DNA from 2 places in the Pseudomonas sp. Marseille-Q1929 genome. Region 2 is predicted to be linked to the other one. Evidence: predicted binding sites of a transcription regulator. Region 2 holds the regulator's gene; the other holds the start of a gene.
The links. Region 2 encodes sigma-54, which starts transcription at its own class of promoters, with help from an activator protein. Its sites were predicted from a motif close to ANTGGCATNNANNTTGCTNT; they were not measured.
Positions count from the first base shown of each region.

Region 1: glnK (P-II family nitrogen regulator) is a predicted target of sigma-54. The motif match lies at 4,362-4,381, and genes of this name have one in related genera.

Region 1 is NZ_JAFLWU010000002.1:269,259-275,302, reverse strand. Features, by position in the region: gene xerC (tyrosine recombinase XerC) at 1-877, shown strand, start outside; gene J1G37_RS04665 (HAD-IA family hydrolase) at 874-1,569, shown strand; gene sutA (transcriptional regulator SutA) at 1,759-2,094, opposite strand; gene J1G37_RS04655 (ammonium transporter) at 2,443-3,780, opposite strand; gene glnK (P-II family nitrogen regulator) at 3,815-4,153, opposite strand; gene J1G37_RS04645 (accessory factor UbiK family protein) at 4,576-4,839, shown strand; partial or broken gene J1G37_RS04640 (YifB family Mg chelatase-like AAA ATPase) at 5,039-5,998, shown strand.
Region 2 is NZ_JAFLWU010000001.1:521,427-527,470, forward strand. Features, by position in the region: gene J1G37_RS02380 (KpsF/GutQ family sugar-phosphate isomerase) at 6-980, shown strand; gene J1G37_RS02385 (HAD family hydrolase) at 981-1,505, shown strand; gene lptC (LPS export ABC transporter periplasmic protein LptC) at 1,514-2,086, shown strand; gene lptA (lipopolysaccharide transport periplasmic protein LptA) at 2,073-2,606, shown strand; gene lptB (LPS export ABC transporter ATP-binding protein) at 2,606-3,331, shown strand; gene J1G37_RS02405 (RNA polymerase factor sigma-54) at 3,518-5,011, shown strand; gene raiA (ribosome-associated translation inhibitor RaiA) at 5,087-5,392, shown strand; gene ptsN (PTS IIA-like nitrogen regulatory protein PtsN) at 5,405-5,869, shown strand; gene rapZ (RNase adapter RapZ) at 5,872-6,044, shown strand, end outside.

The DNA.
Region 1 (6,044 bases), on a different contig from region 2:
TTGCGCTCACCTGCGCAACGAGCGCCAGGTGTCGCCCCATACGCTGGAAGCCTACCGGCGGGACTTGAACAAGGTCCTGGCGTTCTGCGAAAAACAACAGATCAGCAGCTGGAAAGCCCTGGATATCCAGAGCCTGCGCAGCCTGGTCGCACGCCTGCACCAGGCCGGCCAATCGTCTCCCAGCCTGTCGCGCCTGCTGTCGGCGGTGCGCGGCCTCTATCACTACCTCAATCGTGAAGGCTTGTGTGACCACGACCCGGCCAACGGCCTGTCGCCGCCCAAGGGCGAACGGCGCCTGCCCAAGACCCTCGACACCGACCGCGCCCTGCAACTGCTGGATGGTGCGGTCGAAGATGACTTCCTCGCCCATCGTGACCAGGCGATCCTGGAGCTGTTCTATTCCTCGGGCCTGCGCCTGTCGGAGCTGACCGGCCTGAACCTGGATCAACTGGACCTGGCGGACGGCCTGGTGCAGGTACTCGGCAAGGGCAGCAAGACCCGCGTGTTGCCGGTGGGCCGCAAAGCCCGAGAAGCCTTGCAGCTGTGGCTGCCGCTGCGTCTGCTGACCAACCCGGCCGACGATGCGGTGTTTGTCAGCCAGCAGGGCCGGCGCCTGGGGCCGCGCGCCATCCAGTTGCGCGTCAAGGCCGCTGGCGAGCGCGAGCTGGGGCAGAACCTGCACCCGCACATGCTGCGGCACTCGTTTGCCAGCCACATGCTGGAGTCGTCCCAGGACCTGCGCGCCGTGCAGGAACTGCTCGGCCACGCCGACATCAAGACCACGCAGATCTATACCCATCTGGATTTCCAACACCTGGCAACGGTGTACGACAGCGCCCATCCACGGGCCAAACGCATCAAGGGCGGCGACTCATGAGTATCAAGCTGATCACCTTCGACCTGGACGACACACTCTGGGACAACGTACCCGTCATCATCAACGCCGAAGCATCGATGCGCGAATGGCTGGCCACCCATGCACCCAAGGTCGGCGAGTTGCCGCTAGCGCATTTCGCCAACCTGCGCCAGCAGGTGCTGGCGCGCGATCCCGAGCTGAAACACCGCATCAGCATCCTGCGCCAGCGGGTGTTGACCCACGCGTTTGAAGAAGCCGGTTATCCACAGCCCGAGGCCACGCAAATGGCCGATGTGTGCTTTGAAGCGTTCATCCATGCGCGCCATCAGCTCACCCCATTCCCTGAAGCCGAGCCGATGTTGCAAGCGCTGCGCCAGCACTTCCTGTTGGGGGTGATCACCAATGGCAATGCCGATGTGCAGCGCGTCGGGCTGGCCGATTACTTCCATTTTGCCCTGCGCGCCGAAGATATCGGCATTGCCAAGCCGGATGCGCGATTGTTCCAGGAGGCGATGAAGCGCGGTGGCGTGGAGGCCAGTGCGGCGGTGCATATTGGCGATCATCCGGGGGATGATATTGCCGGGGCGCAACAGGCGGGGCTGCGGGCGGTGTGGTTTAACCCGACGGGTAAGGTGTGGGATGGGGAAAAAAACCCTGATGCACAGATTCGCAACTTGGCTGAACTTCCAGCGCTCCTCAAAAGCTGGAATTAACACCGGGCCCAATGTGGGAGCTGGCTTGCCTGCGATAGCGGTGGGCCAGGCACCACAGGGCTAACTGACAGACCGCCATCGCAGGCAAGCCAGCTCCCACAGGGTATTGCTGTGCCCTGATGAGTTTGTTCCAGGCATGAAAAAGCCCGCAGCGACGGCGGGCTTTTTCTTACAAGCAGGTGGCTGACCTCAGATAGGTCGGCTGCCGTACTTGTTATCCGGCTTCTTCGGTGGATCAGCCACCACGTTGGCCTCGACTTCCTGCACTTTGCCGCCTTTAGCGAGGAATTCTTCCATCGCACGGGCCAACGCATCGCGCTCTTTGTTCTTGGCTTCAACGCTCGGCAGTTCGTCTACCGAAACAGCGGCCTTGGCCTTGCCTTTGGCTTTGGGTGCTGCGTCGCCGTCGCCACTGTCCTCGGCTTCATCGGCACCGTCGTCAACGGCTGCTGCGTCAAGACCTTCATCGGTCTCGTCGTCATCACCTACTTCGAGGTCGTCGTTTTCCAGATCATCGTCGCTCATGTTCTACCTCATGACTTGCGAAAAGCAGATTAGTTATAGCCCAGCTTCATCCTCTGTCGAGGCCGCCGGAAAAAAATCAACATCCACTGGATAACCAGTGGCTTATGCCCCATCACCGTAAGCGGTGGCGAGGACTTCACAAGCAGCGCCATGATCACGCTGCTCGCCCAGATAAATACAGTTTTGCGCCCATCGGCGCGCATTCTAGCGCGCTCTGGGAAAAAACAAAGTGCCGAATACGCCTACATGCCTGTAAGACATTCGCATGCAGGGACGCGCCGTGTGCTCTCTCTCACAAACACCAGACAAAAAAATGCCCGGCAAGCCGGGCATCTTTTTTCCGCGTACTTACAAGTTGTAGCCGCGTTCGTTGTGTTGCGCCAGGTCGAGGCCGACAGCCTCTTCCTCTTCGGTGACCCGCAGGCCCATGACCATGTCCAGCACCTTGAGGATGACGTAGGTCACGATCGCCGTGTAGATCACAGTGAAGCCGACGCCTTTGCACTGGATCCAGACCTGTGCAGCCACGTCAGTCACGGTGCCGAAGCCACCCAGGGCCGGAGCGGCGAATACACCGGTCAGGATCGCACCGACGATACCGCCGATACCGTGCACGCCGAATGCGTCCAGGGAGTCGTCGTAGCCCAGCTTGCGCTTGAGGCTGGTGGCGCAGAAGAAGCAGATCACACCGGCCACCAGGCCGATCACCAGGGCGCCCATCGGGCCAACGGTGCCAGCGGCCGGAGTGATTGCCACCAGGCCGGCTACCACGCCCGAGGCAATGCCCAGTGCGCTTGGCTTACCGTGGGTGATCCACTCGGCGAACATCCAGCCCAGCGCCGCCGCAGCGGTAGCGATCTGGGTAACCAGCATCGCCATGCCAGCAGTGCCGTTGGCCGCAGCGGCGGAACCGGCGTTGAAGCCGAACCAGCCGATCCACAGCATGGCTGCACCGATCAGGGTGTAACCGAGGTTGTGCGGCGCCATCGGGGTGGTCGGGAAGCCTTTACGCTTGCCGAGCACGATGCACGCCACCAGGCCAGCCACACCGGCGTTGATGTGCACCACGGTGCCGCCGGCGAAGTCCAGCACGCCCCAGTCCCACATCAGGCCACCGTTGCCGCTCCAGACCATGTGCGCAATCGGCGCATAGACCAGGGTGAACCAGATAGCCATGAAGATCAGCATCGCGGAGAACTTCATGCGCTCGGCGAACGCACCGACGATCAGTGCCGGAGTGATGATGGCGAAGGTCATCTGGAAGGTGATGAACACCGCTTCCGGGAACAACGCCGCAGGCCCGGTGATGCTGGCCGGGGTCACGCCCGCCAGGAACGCCTTGCCCATGCCGCCGAAGAAGGAGTTGAAGTTGACCACGCCCTGTTCCATACCGGTGGTATCGAACGCGATGCTATAGCCGTAGACAACCCACAGGATGCTGATCAGGCCAGTGATGGCGAAGCACTGCATCATCACCGACAGAATATTCTTGGAGCGGACCATGCCGCCGTAGAACAGCGCCAGGCCAGGGATGGTCATGAACAGCACCAGTGCGGTGGCGGTCAGCATCCAGGCGGTGTCGCCGGAGTTGAGGACTGGAGCAGCCACTTCGTCTGCCGCCATGGCCAGGCTTGGCATTACGATGGACAACAGGGCTCCGAGCCCTGCGAATTTACGCAGAGTCATATTGTTTTCTCCTGGGGCGTTGGGGTTTGGCGGCTTAGATTGCGTCGGTATCGGTTTCGCCGGTACGGATGCGAATAGCCTGTTCCAGATTGACCACGAAGATCTTGCCGTCACCGATCTTGCCGGTGTTGGCCGCCTTGGTTATCGCCTCGATAACCCGGTCAAGATCCTTGTCGTCAATGGCGACATCAATCTTCACCTTCGGCAGGAAATCGACCACGTATTCCGCGCCGCGATACAGCTCGGTGTGACCCTTCTGCCGACCGAAGCCTTTGACCTCAGTGACGGTAATGCCCTGCACGCCGATCTCGGACAACGACTCGCGTACATCGTCCAACTTGAACGGCTTGATGATGGCAGTGACTAGCTTCATGAAAACTCTCTCCCGAATTGGTGGACTTGCCCCAGGAAAACAAACCCGTCTCAAGTCTAAGCGCAGTGCCTGGCTTTGTAACGCGTCGTCGCGAAGGCAATTGCCTTTGTGACGCCAGCGATCCACTGGTGACGAAACCTGTACCCCTGATCCGTCGGCGCACTGCATTCGTCACAGCGACTGCATCAGTGCATGGGTCATGATCGTCTAAGCAGAAACCTTGCCAGCTCCGTAAAAATCACTGAAATCAGTCCTTTGCCCACGTTTGCCCAGCTGCGGGGTGTTTTGGCGACGGCAATGCGCACAAAAACAGTGCGTCGCTGTACGGCACGTTGCGCGAAAAGCGTGCGCTGGCGGCGCTAAAAAAGACTATAGACGCCGCGTGATACACTGCCGGCCAACAGTTTCTCGGAATATTTCCCATGCTCGCGCCCAAAGACCTCCTCGACGCCCTGAGCGGCCACGCCTCTCGCCTGTTCAGCGGCGAAACCCCGCTGCCCCGCAACGAAATCGAAAGCCAGTTCAAGGCGCTGCTGCAAAGCGGCTTCAGCAAGCTCGACCTGGTGAGCCGGGAAGAGTTTGACAGCCAGATGGTTGTGCTGGCCCGCACCCGTGCGCGGCTTGAGAGCCTGGAAGCGAAAGTCGCCGAACTGGAAGCGCGATTGACCCCGCCACCTGCTGAATAAACGCGATCCCTGTGGGAGCTGGCTTGCCTGCGATAGCGGTGTATCTGATACACCGCTATCGCAGGCAAGCCAGCTCCCACATTTGTTCTGTGTTGCTCTCTGGATACGTTCTGTAAAACCTCCCCCGCCTCGCTCTTCCCCACCTCGTCTACCCTTGAAAAACCCGCAGGAAGCGGCCTCTCCATTTCAAGGAACGATCATGTCCCTCGCCATCGTCCACAGCCGCGCCCAGGTCGGCGTCGAAGCCCCGGCGGTCACCGTCGAAGTGCATATGGCCAATGGTTTGCCGTCGCTCACCCTGGTGGGCCTGCCCGAAACCGCCGTCAAGGAAAGCAAGGACCGCGTACGCAGCGCCATCCTCAATAGCGCGCTGCAATACCCTGCCCGCCGTATCACCCTCAACCTCGCGCCCGCTGACCTGCCCAAGGACGGCGGGCGTTTTGACTTGGCGATTGCCCTGGGCATCCTGGCCGCCAGTGTGCAGGTGCCGGCGCTGATGCTTGATGAGGTGGAATGCCTGGGCGAACTGGCGCTGTCCGGCGCGGTACGTGCGGTGAAGGGTGTATTGCCAGCAGCATTGGCGGCACGCAAGGCCGGGCGCACCGTGATAGTGCCCAGGGCGAATGCCGAGGAAGCGTGCCTGGCGTCAGGCTTGAAGGTGATTGCGGTGGATCACCTGTTGCAGGTCGTGGCGCACCTGAACGGGCACCAGCCGATTGAGCCTTACAAGTCCGATGGCTTGCTGTACTTGAACAAGCCCTACCCGGACTTGAGCGAAGTGCAGGGCCAACTCGCGGCCAAGCGCGCGCTGTTGATTGCGGCAGCGGGTGCACACAACCTGCTGTTCAGCGGGCCTCCCGGAACGGGCAAGACCTTGCTCGCCAGCCGCCTGCCCGGCTTGTTGCCGCCACTGAGTGAGCAGGAAGCATTGGAAGTGGCGGCGATTCAATCCGTGGTCAGCCTGGCGCCCCTGAGTCATTGGCCGCACCGGCCGTTTCGTCAGCCCCATCATTCGGCGTCAGGCCCGGCCTTGGTGGGCGGCGGATCGAAGCCGCAACCGGGGGAAATCACCCTGGCCCATCACGGGGTGCTATTTCTGGATGAGTTGTCGGAATTTGATCGCAAGGTGCTGGAGGTACTGCGCGAGCCATTGGAGAGCAGTGGATGGTATTCTCACACTTCCAGAATCATCGCAGGACGCCCGG
Region 2 (6,044 bases):
CAGACATGAGCCAATCCAGCGACCTTATTCAATCCGCACAACGCACCATCCGCCTTGAGCTTGAAGCCGTAGAAGGCTTGCTGGCCCATATCGACGCGGATTTCGTACGCGCTTGCGAGATGATTCTGGCCAGCAAGGGCCGCGTTGTCGTGGTCGGCATGGGCAAATCCGGCCATGTCGGCAACAAGATTGCCGCCACCCTGGCCAGCACCGGGACTACCGCCTTTTTCGTGCACCCCGCCGAAGCCAGCCACGGCGACATGGGCATGATCACCAAGGATGACATCATCCTGGCATTGTCCAACTCGGGCACCACCAACGAGATCGTGACCCTGTTGCCGCTGATCAAGCGCCTGGGCATCAAGATGATCAGCCTCACCGGCAACCCAGATTCGACGCTGGCCAAGGCTGCCGAAGTGAACCTCAATGTTCACGTGGCCCACGAAGCCTGCCCGCTGAACCTGGCGCCGACCTCGTCCACCACCGCCGCACTGGTCATGGGCGACGCCCTGGCCGTGGCGTTGCTGGAAGCCCGCGGCTTTACCGCAGAAGACTTCGCGTTTTCCCACCCTGGCGGCGCCCTCGGCCGTCGCCTGCTGCTGAAAGTGGAAAACGTCATGCATTCGGGCGATGAATTGCCCCACGTCCAACGCGGCACGCTGCTGAAAGACGCGTTGATGGAAATGACCCGCAAGGGCCTGGGCATGACCGTGATCCTGGAAACCGACGGCAAACTCGCCGGCGTCTTCACCGACGGCGACCTGCGCCGCACCCTGGACCGCACCATCGACATCCACACGGCCACCATCGACGCCGTGATGACCCCCCACGGCAAGACGGCCCGCCCCGAGATGCTGGCGGCCGAAGCCTTGAAAATCATGGAAGACCACAAGATCGGTGCGCTGGTGGTCGTTGATAGCAACGACTGCCCAATCGGCGCCCTGAACATGCACGACTTGCTGCGTGCGGGAGTGATGTAAATGACCAGCGACTTGCTGCAACGCGGCAAACACATCAAATTGGCGATTTTCGACGTGGACGGCGTGCTGACTGACGGCCGCCTGTACTTCCTCGAAGATGGCAGCGAATTCAAGACCTTCAACACTCTCGACGGCCAAGGCATCAAGATGCTGATGGCGGCGGGCGTGCAAACGGCAATTATCAGCGGCAGAAAAACCCCCGTTGTGGAACGCCGTGCACAAAACCTGGGGATTCCTCACCTGTATCAGGGCCGCGAGGATAAACTGGTGGTTCTGGACGAGCTTCTTGGCCAACTCAACCTAAGCTATGAGCAGGTCGCCTACTTGGGCGACGACTTGCCTGACCTGCCGGTGATCCGCCGGGTCGGCCTGGGCATGGCCGTCGCTAATGCGGCGGCGTTTGTTCGCGAGCACGCCCACGGCATCACCACCGCCCGCGGCGGTGAAGGTGCCGCCCGCGAGTTCTGCGAGCTGATCCTGCGTGCCCAAGGCAGCCTTGAAGCGGCCCACGCCGCCTACCTATAGAGCGTTTTATGCTGAGTAAAAAGATTCGCAACTTCCTGTTATTCGGGGTCATCGCCGCGCTGTTCCTGGCGGTGGGCTACTGGAATATCAGCCCGGAGCGCTTTCTCGACCAGCCTGTCGCGCAGGTTGATCAAGGCGCTATCGACTATTACGCCACCAATGCCTACAGCATCCAGTACCTGCCGGATGGCAAGGTGCAGTACGAGATCACCTCGGACAAGGTCGAGCATTTGAAGACCTCCGAAGTGACCCTGCTGACCAACCCGGACATGAACATCTACCGCGGCACCGAGTTTCCGTGGCACGTCACCAGCAAGCGTGGCGAGGTCAACCCGGACGGCACCGAAGTGGAACTGATCGATTCGGTACGCGTTGCGCGCACCGATGATAAAAACCGTGACACCGTGATTACCAGCAGTCGCATGACCGTATTCCCGCAGAAGCAATATGCGCAGACCGAGCAAGACGTTAGAATCGACGGCGCTGGCGGGGTATCGACTGGCAAGGGAATGAAAGCGTATTTGAAAGAAAGCAGGATACACCTGCTATCGAACGTAAGAGGACAGTATGAGGCTCGTTAAAACTCTCCCTATTTTGCTCAGTCTGGGCGCAGCACTGGGAAGCGTGAGCGCCTGGGCTCTGCCGAACGATAGCCAGCAACCGATCCACATTTCGGCTGACGATGCGCAACTGGACGACAAGCAAGGCGTCGCCACCTACACCGGCGGCGTAATCATCACCCAAGGCTCGATGAAGATCACCGGCAACACGGTGACCCTGACCCGTACCCCCAATGGCGACATTGATGTGGTGACCTCGGTGGGCAACCTGGCTTACTTCGAACAGAAGCAGTCGCCTACCGACACCGGCCCGATGAAGGGCTACGGCAAGACCATCCAGTACCACGCCCAGCAGAACCGCATTGTCCTGATCGACCAAGCCAAGGTGCTCAGCCCGGACGGCAACTCCACGGAAGGCGAGAAAATCACCTACGACACCGTGAAGCAGATCGCCAACGCCGGCCGCGCCAATGGCTCCAAGGTGACCGCACCACGTCCGCGTATCGACATGGTTATCCAGCCGAAGAAGAAGGCCGAGTAATGGCAACCCTGAAAGCCCAGCATCTGGCCAAGGCCTATAAAAGCCGGCAGGTCGTGCGTGACGTCAGCCTGTCGATCGACAGCGGCCAGATCGTCGGCTTGCTCGGCCCCAACGGCGCCGGCAAGACGACCTGCTTCTATATGATCGTCGGCCTGGTCCAGGCGGATCAGGGTCGCGTGCTGATCGACGACCTGGATGTGAGCCACCAGCCCATGCACGGTCGTGCACGCGCCGGTATCGGCTATCTTCCGCAGGAGGCGTCGATCTTCCGCAAACTGTCGGTAGCCGACAACATCATGGCGATTCTCGAGACCCGCAAGGAACTCGACCGTGACGGCCGTCGCAAGGAGCTGGAAAGCCTGCTGCAGGAGTTCCACATCAACCACATCCGCGACAACCTCGGCATGAGCTTGTCGGGTGGTGAGCGTCGTCGTGTGGAAATCGCCCGTGCCCTGGCTACCGCGCCGAAGTTCATCTTGCTGGATGAACCGTTTGCTGGTGTCGACCCGATCTCGGTCGGCGATATCAAGCAGATCATCCATCACCTCAAGGCGAAGGGCATCGGCGTACTGATCACCGACCACAACGTGCGTGAAACCCTCGATATCTGCGAGACCGCGTATATCGTCAACGATGGCCAACTGATCGCCGAAGGCGATTCAGCCACTATCCTGGCCAACGAACTGGTGAAGGAAGTGTACCTGGGTCACGAGTTCCGCCTGTAAACACCGTGGTGTCACGGCCTGTTTGCCAAGGTGCGCGGGAGTCAATAGGAACCTCCGGATTTTTATTGTTACCGCGCTCTAGGCAAAGCCCGCGATATCAGGCATATAATTTGCTTATGTTTGGCGCTCACGCGCCCTGTCGTGGATGGCGCATTGCGCCGGCGAATAAGGTGTTAAGCCCCTGCCATGAAACCATCGCTAGTCCTGAGAATGGGCCAGCAGCTGACGATGACACCGCAGCTGCAACAGGCCATCCGCCTGCTCCAATTGTCGACCCTGGACCTGCAACAGGAAATCCAGGAGGCCCTGGAGTCCAATCCGATGCTCGAACGCCAGGAAGAAGGCGACGACTTCGATAACGCAGACCCGCTGGCCGACAACATCGAGCAAAAACCCAACTCCGACGTGCAAGAACCTTCCTACCAGGAAACCGCCCCAACGGTGGATAACCTGGAAGAAGGCGAATGGAACGAACGCATTCCCAACGAGCTTCCCGTGGACACCGCCTGGGAAGACGTCTACCAGACCAGCGCCAGCAGCCTGCCCAGCAACGATGACGACGAGTGGGACTTCACCACCCGCACCTCCGCTGGCGAGAGCCTGCAGAGCCATCTGCTGTGGCAACTGAACCTCGCGCCGATGTCGGACACCGATCGCCTGATCGCCGTGACCCTGATCGACTGCATCAACAACCAGGGCTACCTGGACGAGACGCTAGAGGAGATCCTCGAAGCGTTCGACCCGGAGCTGGACATCGAACTGGACGAGATCGAAGCCGTCCTGCACCGCATCCAACAGTTCGAGCCCGCCGGTATCGGCGCCCGCACCCTCAGCGAATGCCTGCTGCTGCAATTGCGCCAACTGCCCGCCAAGACCCCTTGGCTCGCTGAAGCCCAACGCCTGGTCACGGATTACATCGACCTGCTGGGCAGCCGTGACTACAGCCAGCTGATGCGCCGCATGAAGCTCAAGGAAGACGACCTGCGCCAGGTCATCGAACTGGTGCAGAGCCTCAACCCGCGCCCAGGCTCGCAGATCGAGTCCAGCGAAGCCGAATATGTGGTCCCTGACGTGATCGTGCGCAAGGACAACGAGCGCTGGTTGGTGGAGCTGAATCAGGAATCGGTGCCACGCCTGCGGGTCAACCCGCAATACGCGGGCTTTGTGCGCCGTGCCGACACCAGCGCCGACAACACCTTCATGCGCAACCAGTTGCAGGAGGCCCGCTGGTTCATCAAGAGCCTGCAGAGCCGCAACGAAACCCTGATGAAGGTCGCGACCCAGATCGTCGAGCACCAGCGCGGCTTCCTGGAATACGGCGACGAAGCGATGAAACCGTTGGTGCTGCACGACATCGCCGAGGCGGTCGGCATGCACGAGTCGACGATTTCACGGGTGACCACGCAAAAATTCATGCATACCCCACGGGGTATTTATGAGCTGAAATACTTTTTCTCCAGCCACGTCAGCACCTCCGAAGGCGGCGAATGCTCGTCCACGGCGATCCGCGCGATCATCAAAAAACTGGTTGCCGCGGAAAATCAGAAAAAGCCATTGAGTGACAGTAAGATCGCTGGTTTACTGGAGGCACAAGGCATTCAGGTCGCCCGTCGAACCGTCGCCAAGTACCGCGAGTCCCTCGGGATCGCGCCTTCCAGCGAGCGTAAGCGTTTGATGTGACGGGCGGGCCACAGCGTTCCAGTGGTGGGTATTCCTGCCCACCGCTTTATGCACTGGCAACGAAGGAGAAGCTGTATGCAAGTCAACATCAGTGGACACCAACTGGAAGTGACCGAACCGCTGCGCGCCTATATCGGCGAAAAACTCAAAAGAATTGAGGGGCATTTCGACAAGATCACCAACGTGCAAGTCATCATGACTGTCGAAAAGCTGAAGCAGAAAATCGAAGCCACCTTGCGTATACCCGGCGGGGAAGTAGTCGCCAATGCCGAGCATTCAGATATGTATGCCGCCATTGACGACCTGACCGACAAGCTGGATCGCCAAATCAAAAAGCATAAGGAAAAGCAGCAGAGCCTTCTCCAGGGCACTGGCCGCTAACACTCCCCACCCATGATTCGACTTGAAACCATCCTGACCCCCGGCCGTTCCCTCGTGAACGCGCCGGGCGGCAGTAAAAAGAAAGCCCTCGAACAAATTGCCAACCTGATCAGCCGCGAAGTGCCTGACCTGGAGATGCAAGATGTGTACGAGGCTCTGATTGCCCGTGAAAAACTCGGTTCCACCGGTTTTGGCAACGGCATCGCCATTCCCCATTGCCGCCTCAAAAGCTGTGAGGCACCTGTCAGCGCCCTGCTGCACCTGGACGCTCCCATCGATTTCGACGCCATCGACGGCGCACCGGTTGACCTGCTGTTCGTTCTGCTGGTCCCGCAAGCCGCCACCGATGCTCACCTGGAACTGCTCCGTCAGATCGCCAGCATGCTCGACCGCAAGGAAGTACGCGACAAACTGCGCAGCGCCAGCAGCAACGAGGCGCTGTACCAGGTTGTCCTGGATGAACAGAACGGGCAGTAATCATGCGTTTGATCATCGTCAGCGGCCGCTCCGGCTCGGGTAAAAGCACCGCCCTCAACGTTCTTGAGGACAACGGCTTCTATTGCATCGACAACCTGCCCGCCGGCTTGCTGCCGGAGTTGGCGGAGCGGGCGCTGATCCACACCGAACTGGCGCAACCCCTGGTGGCCGTTTC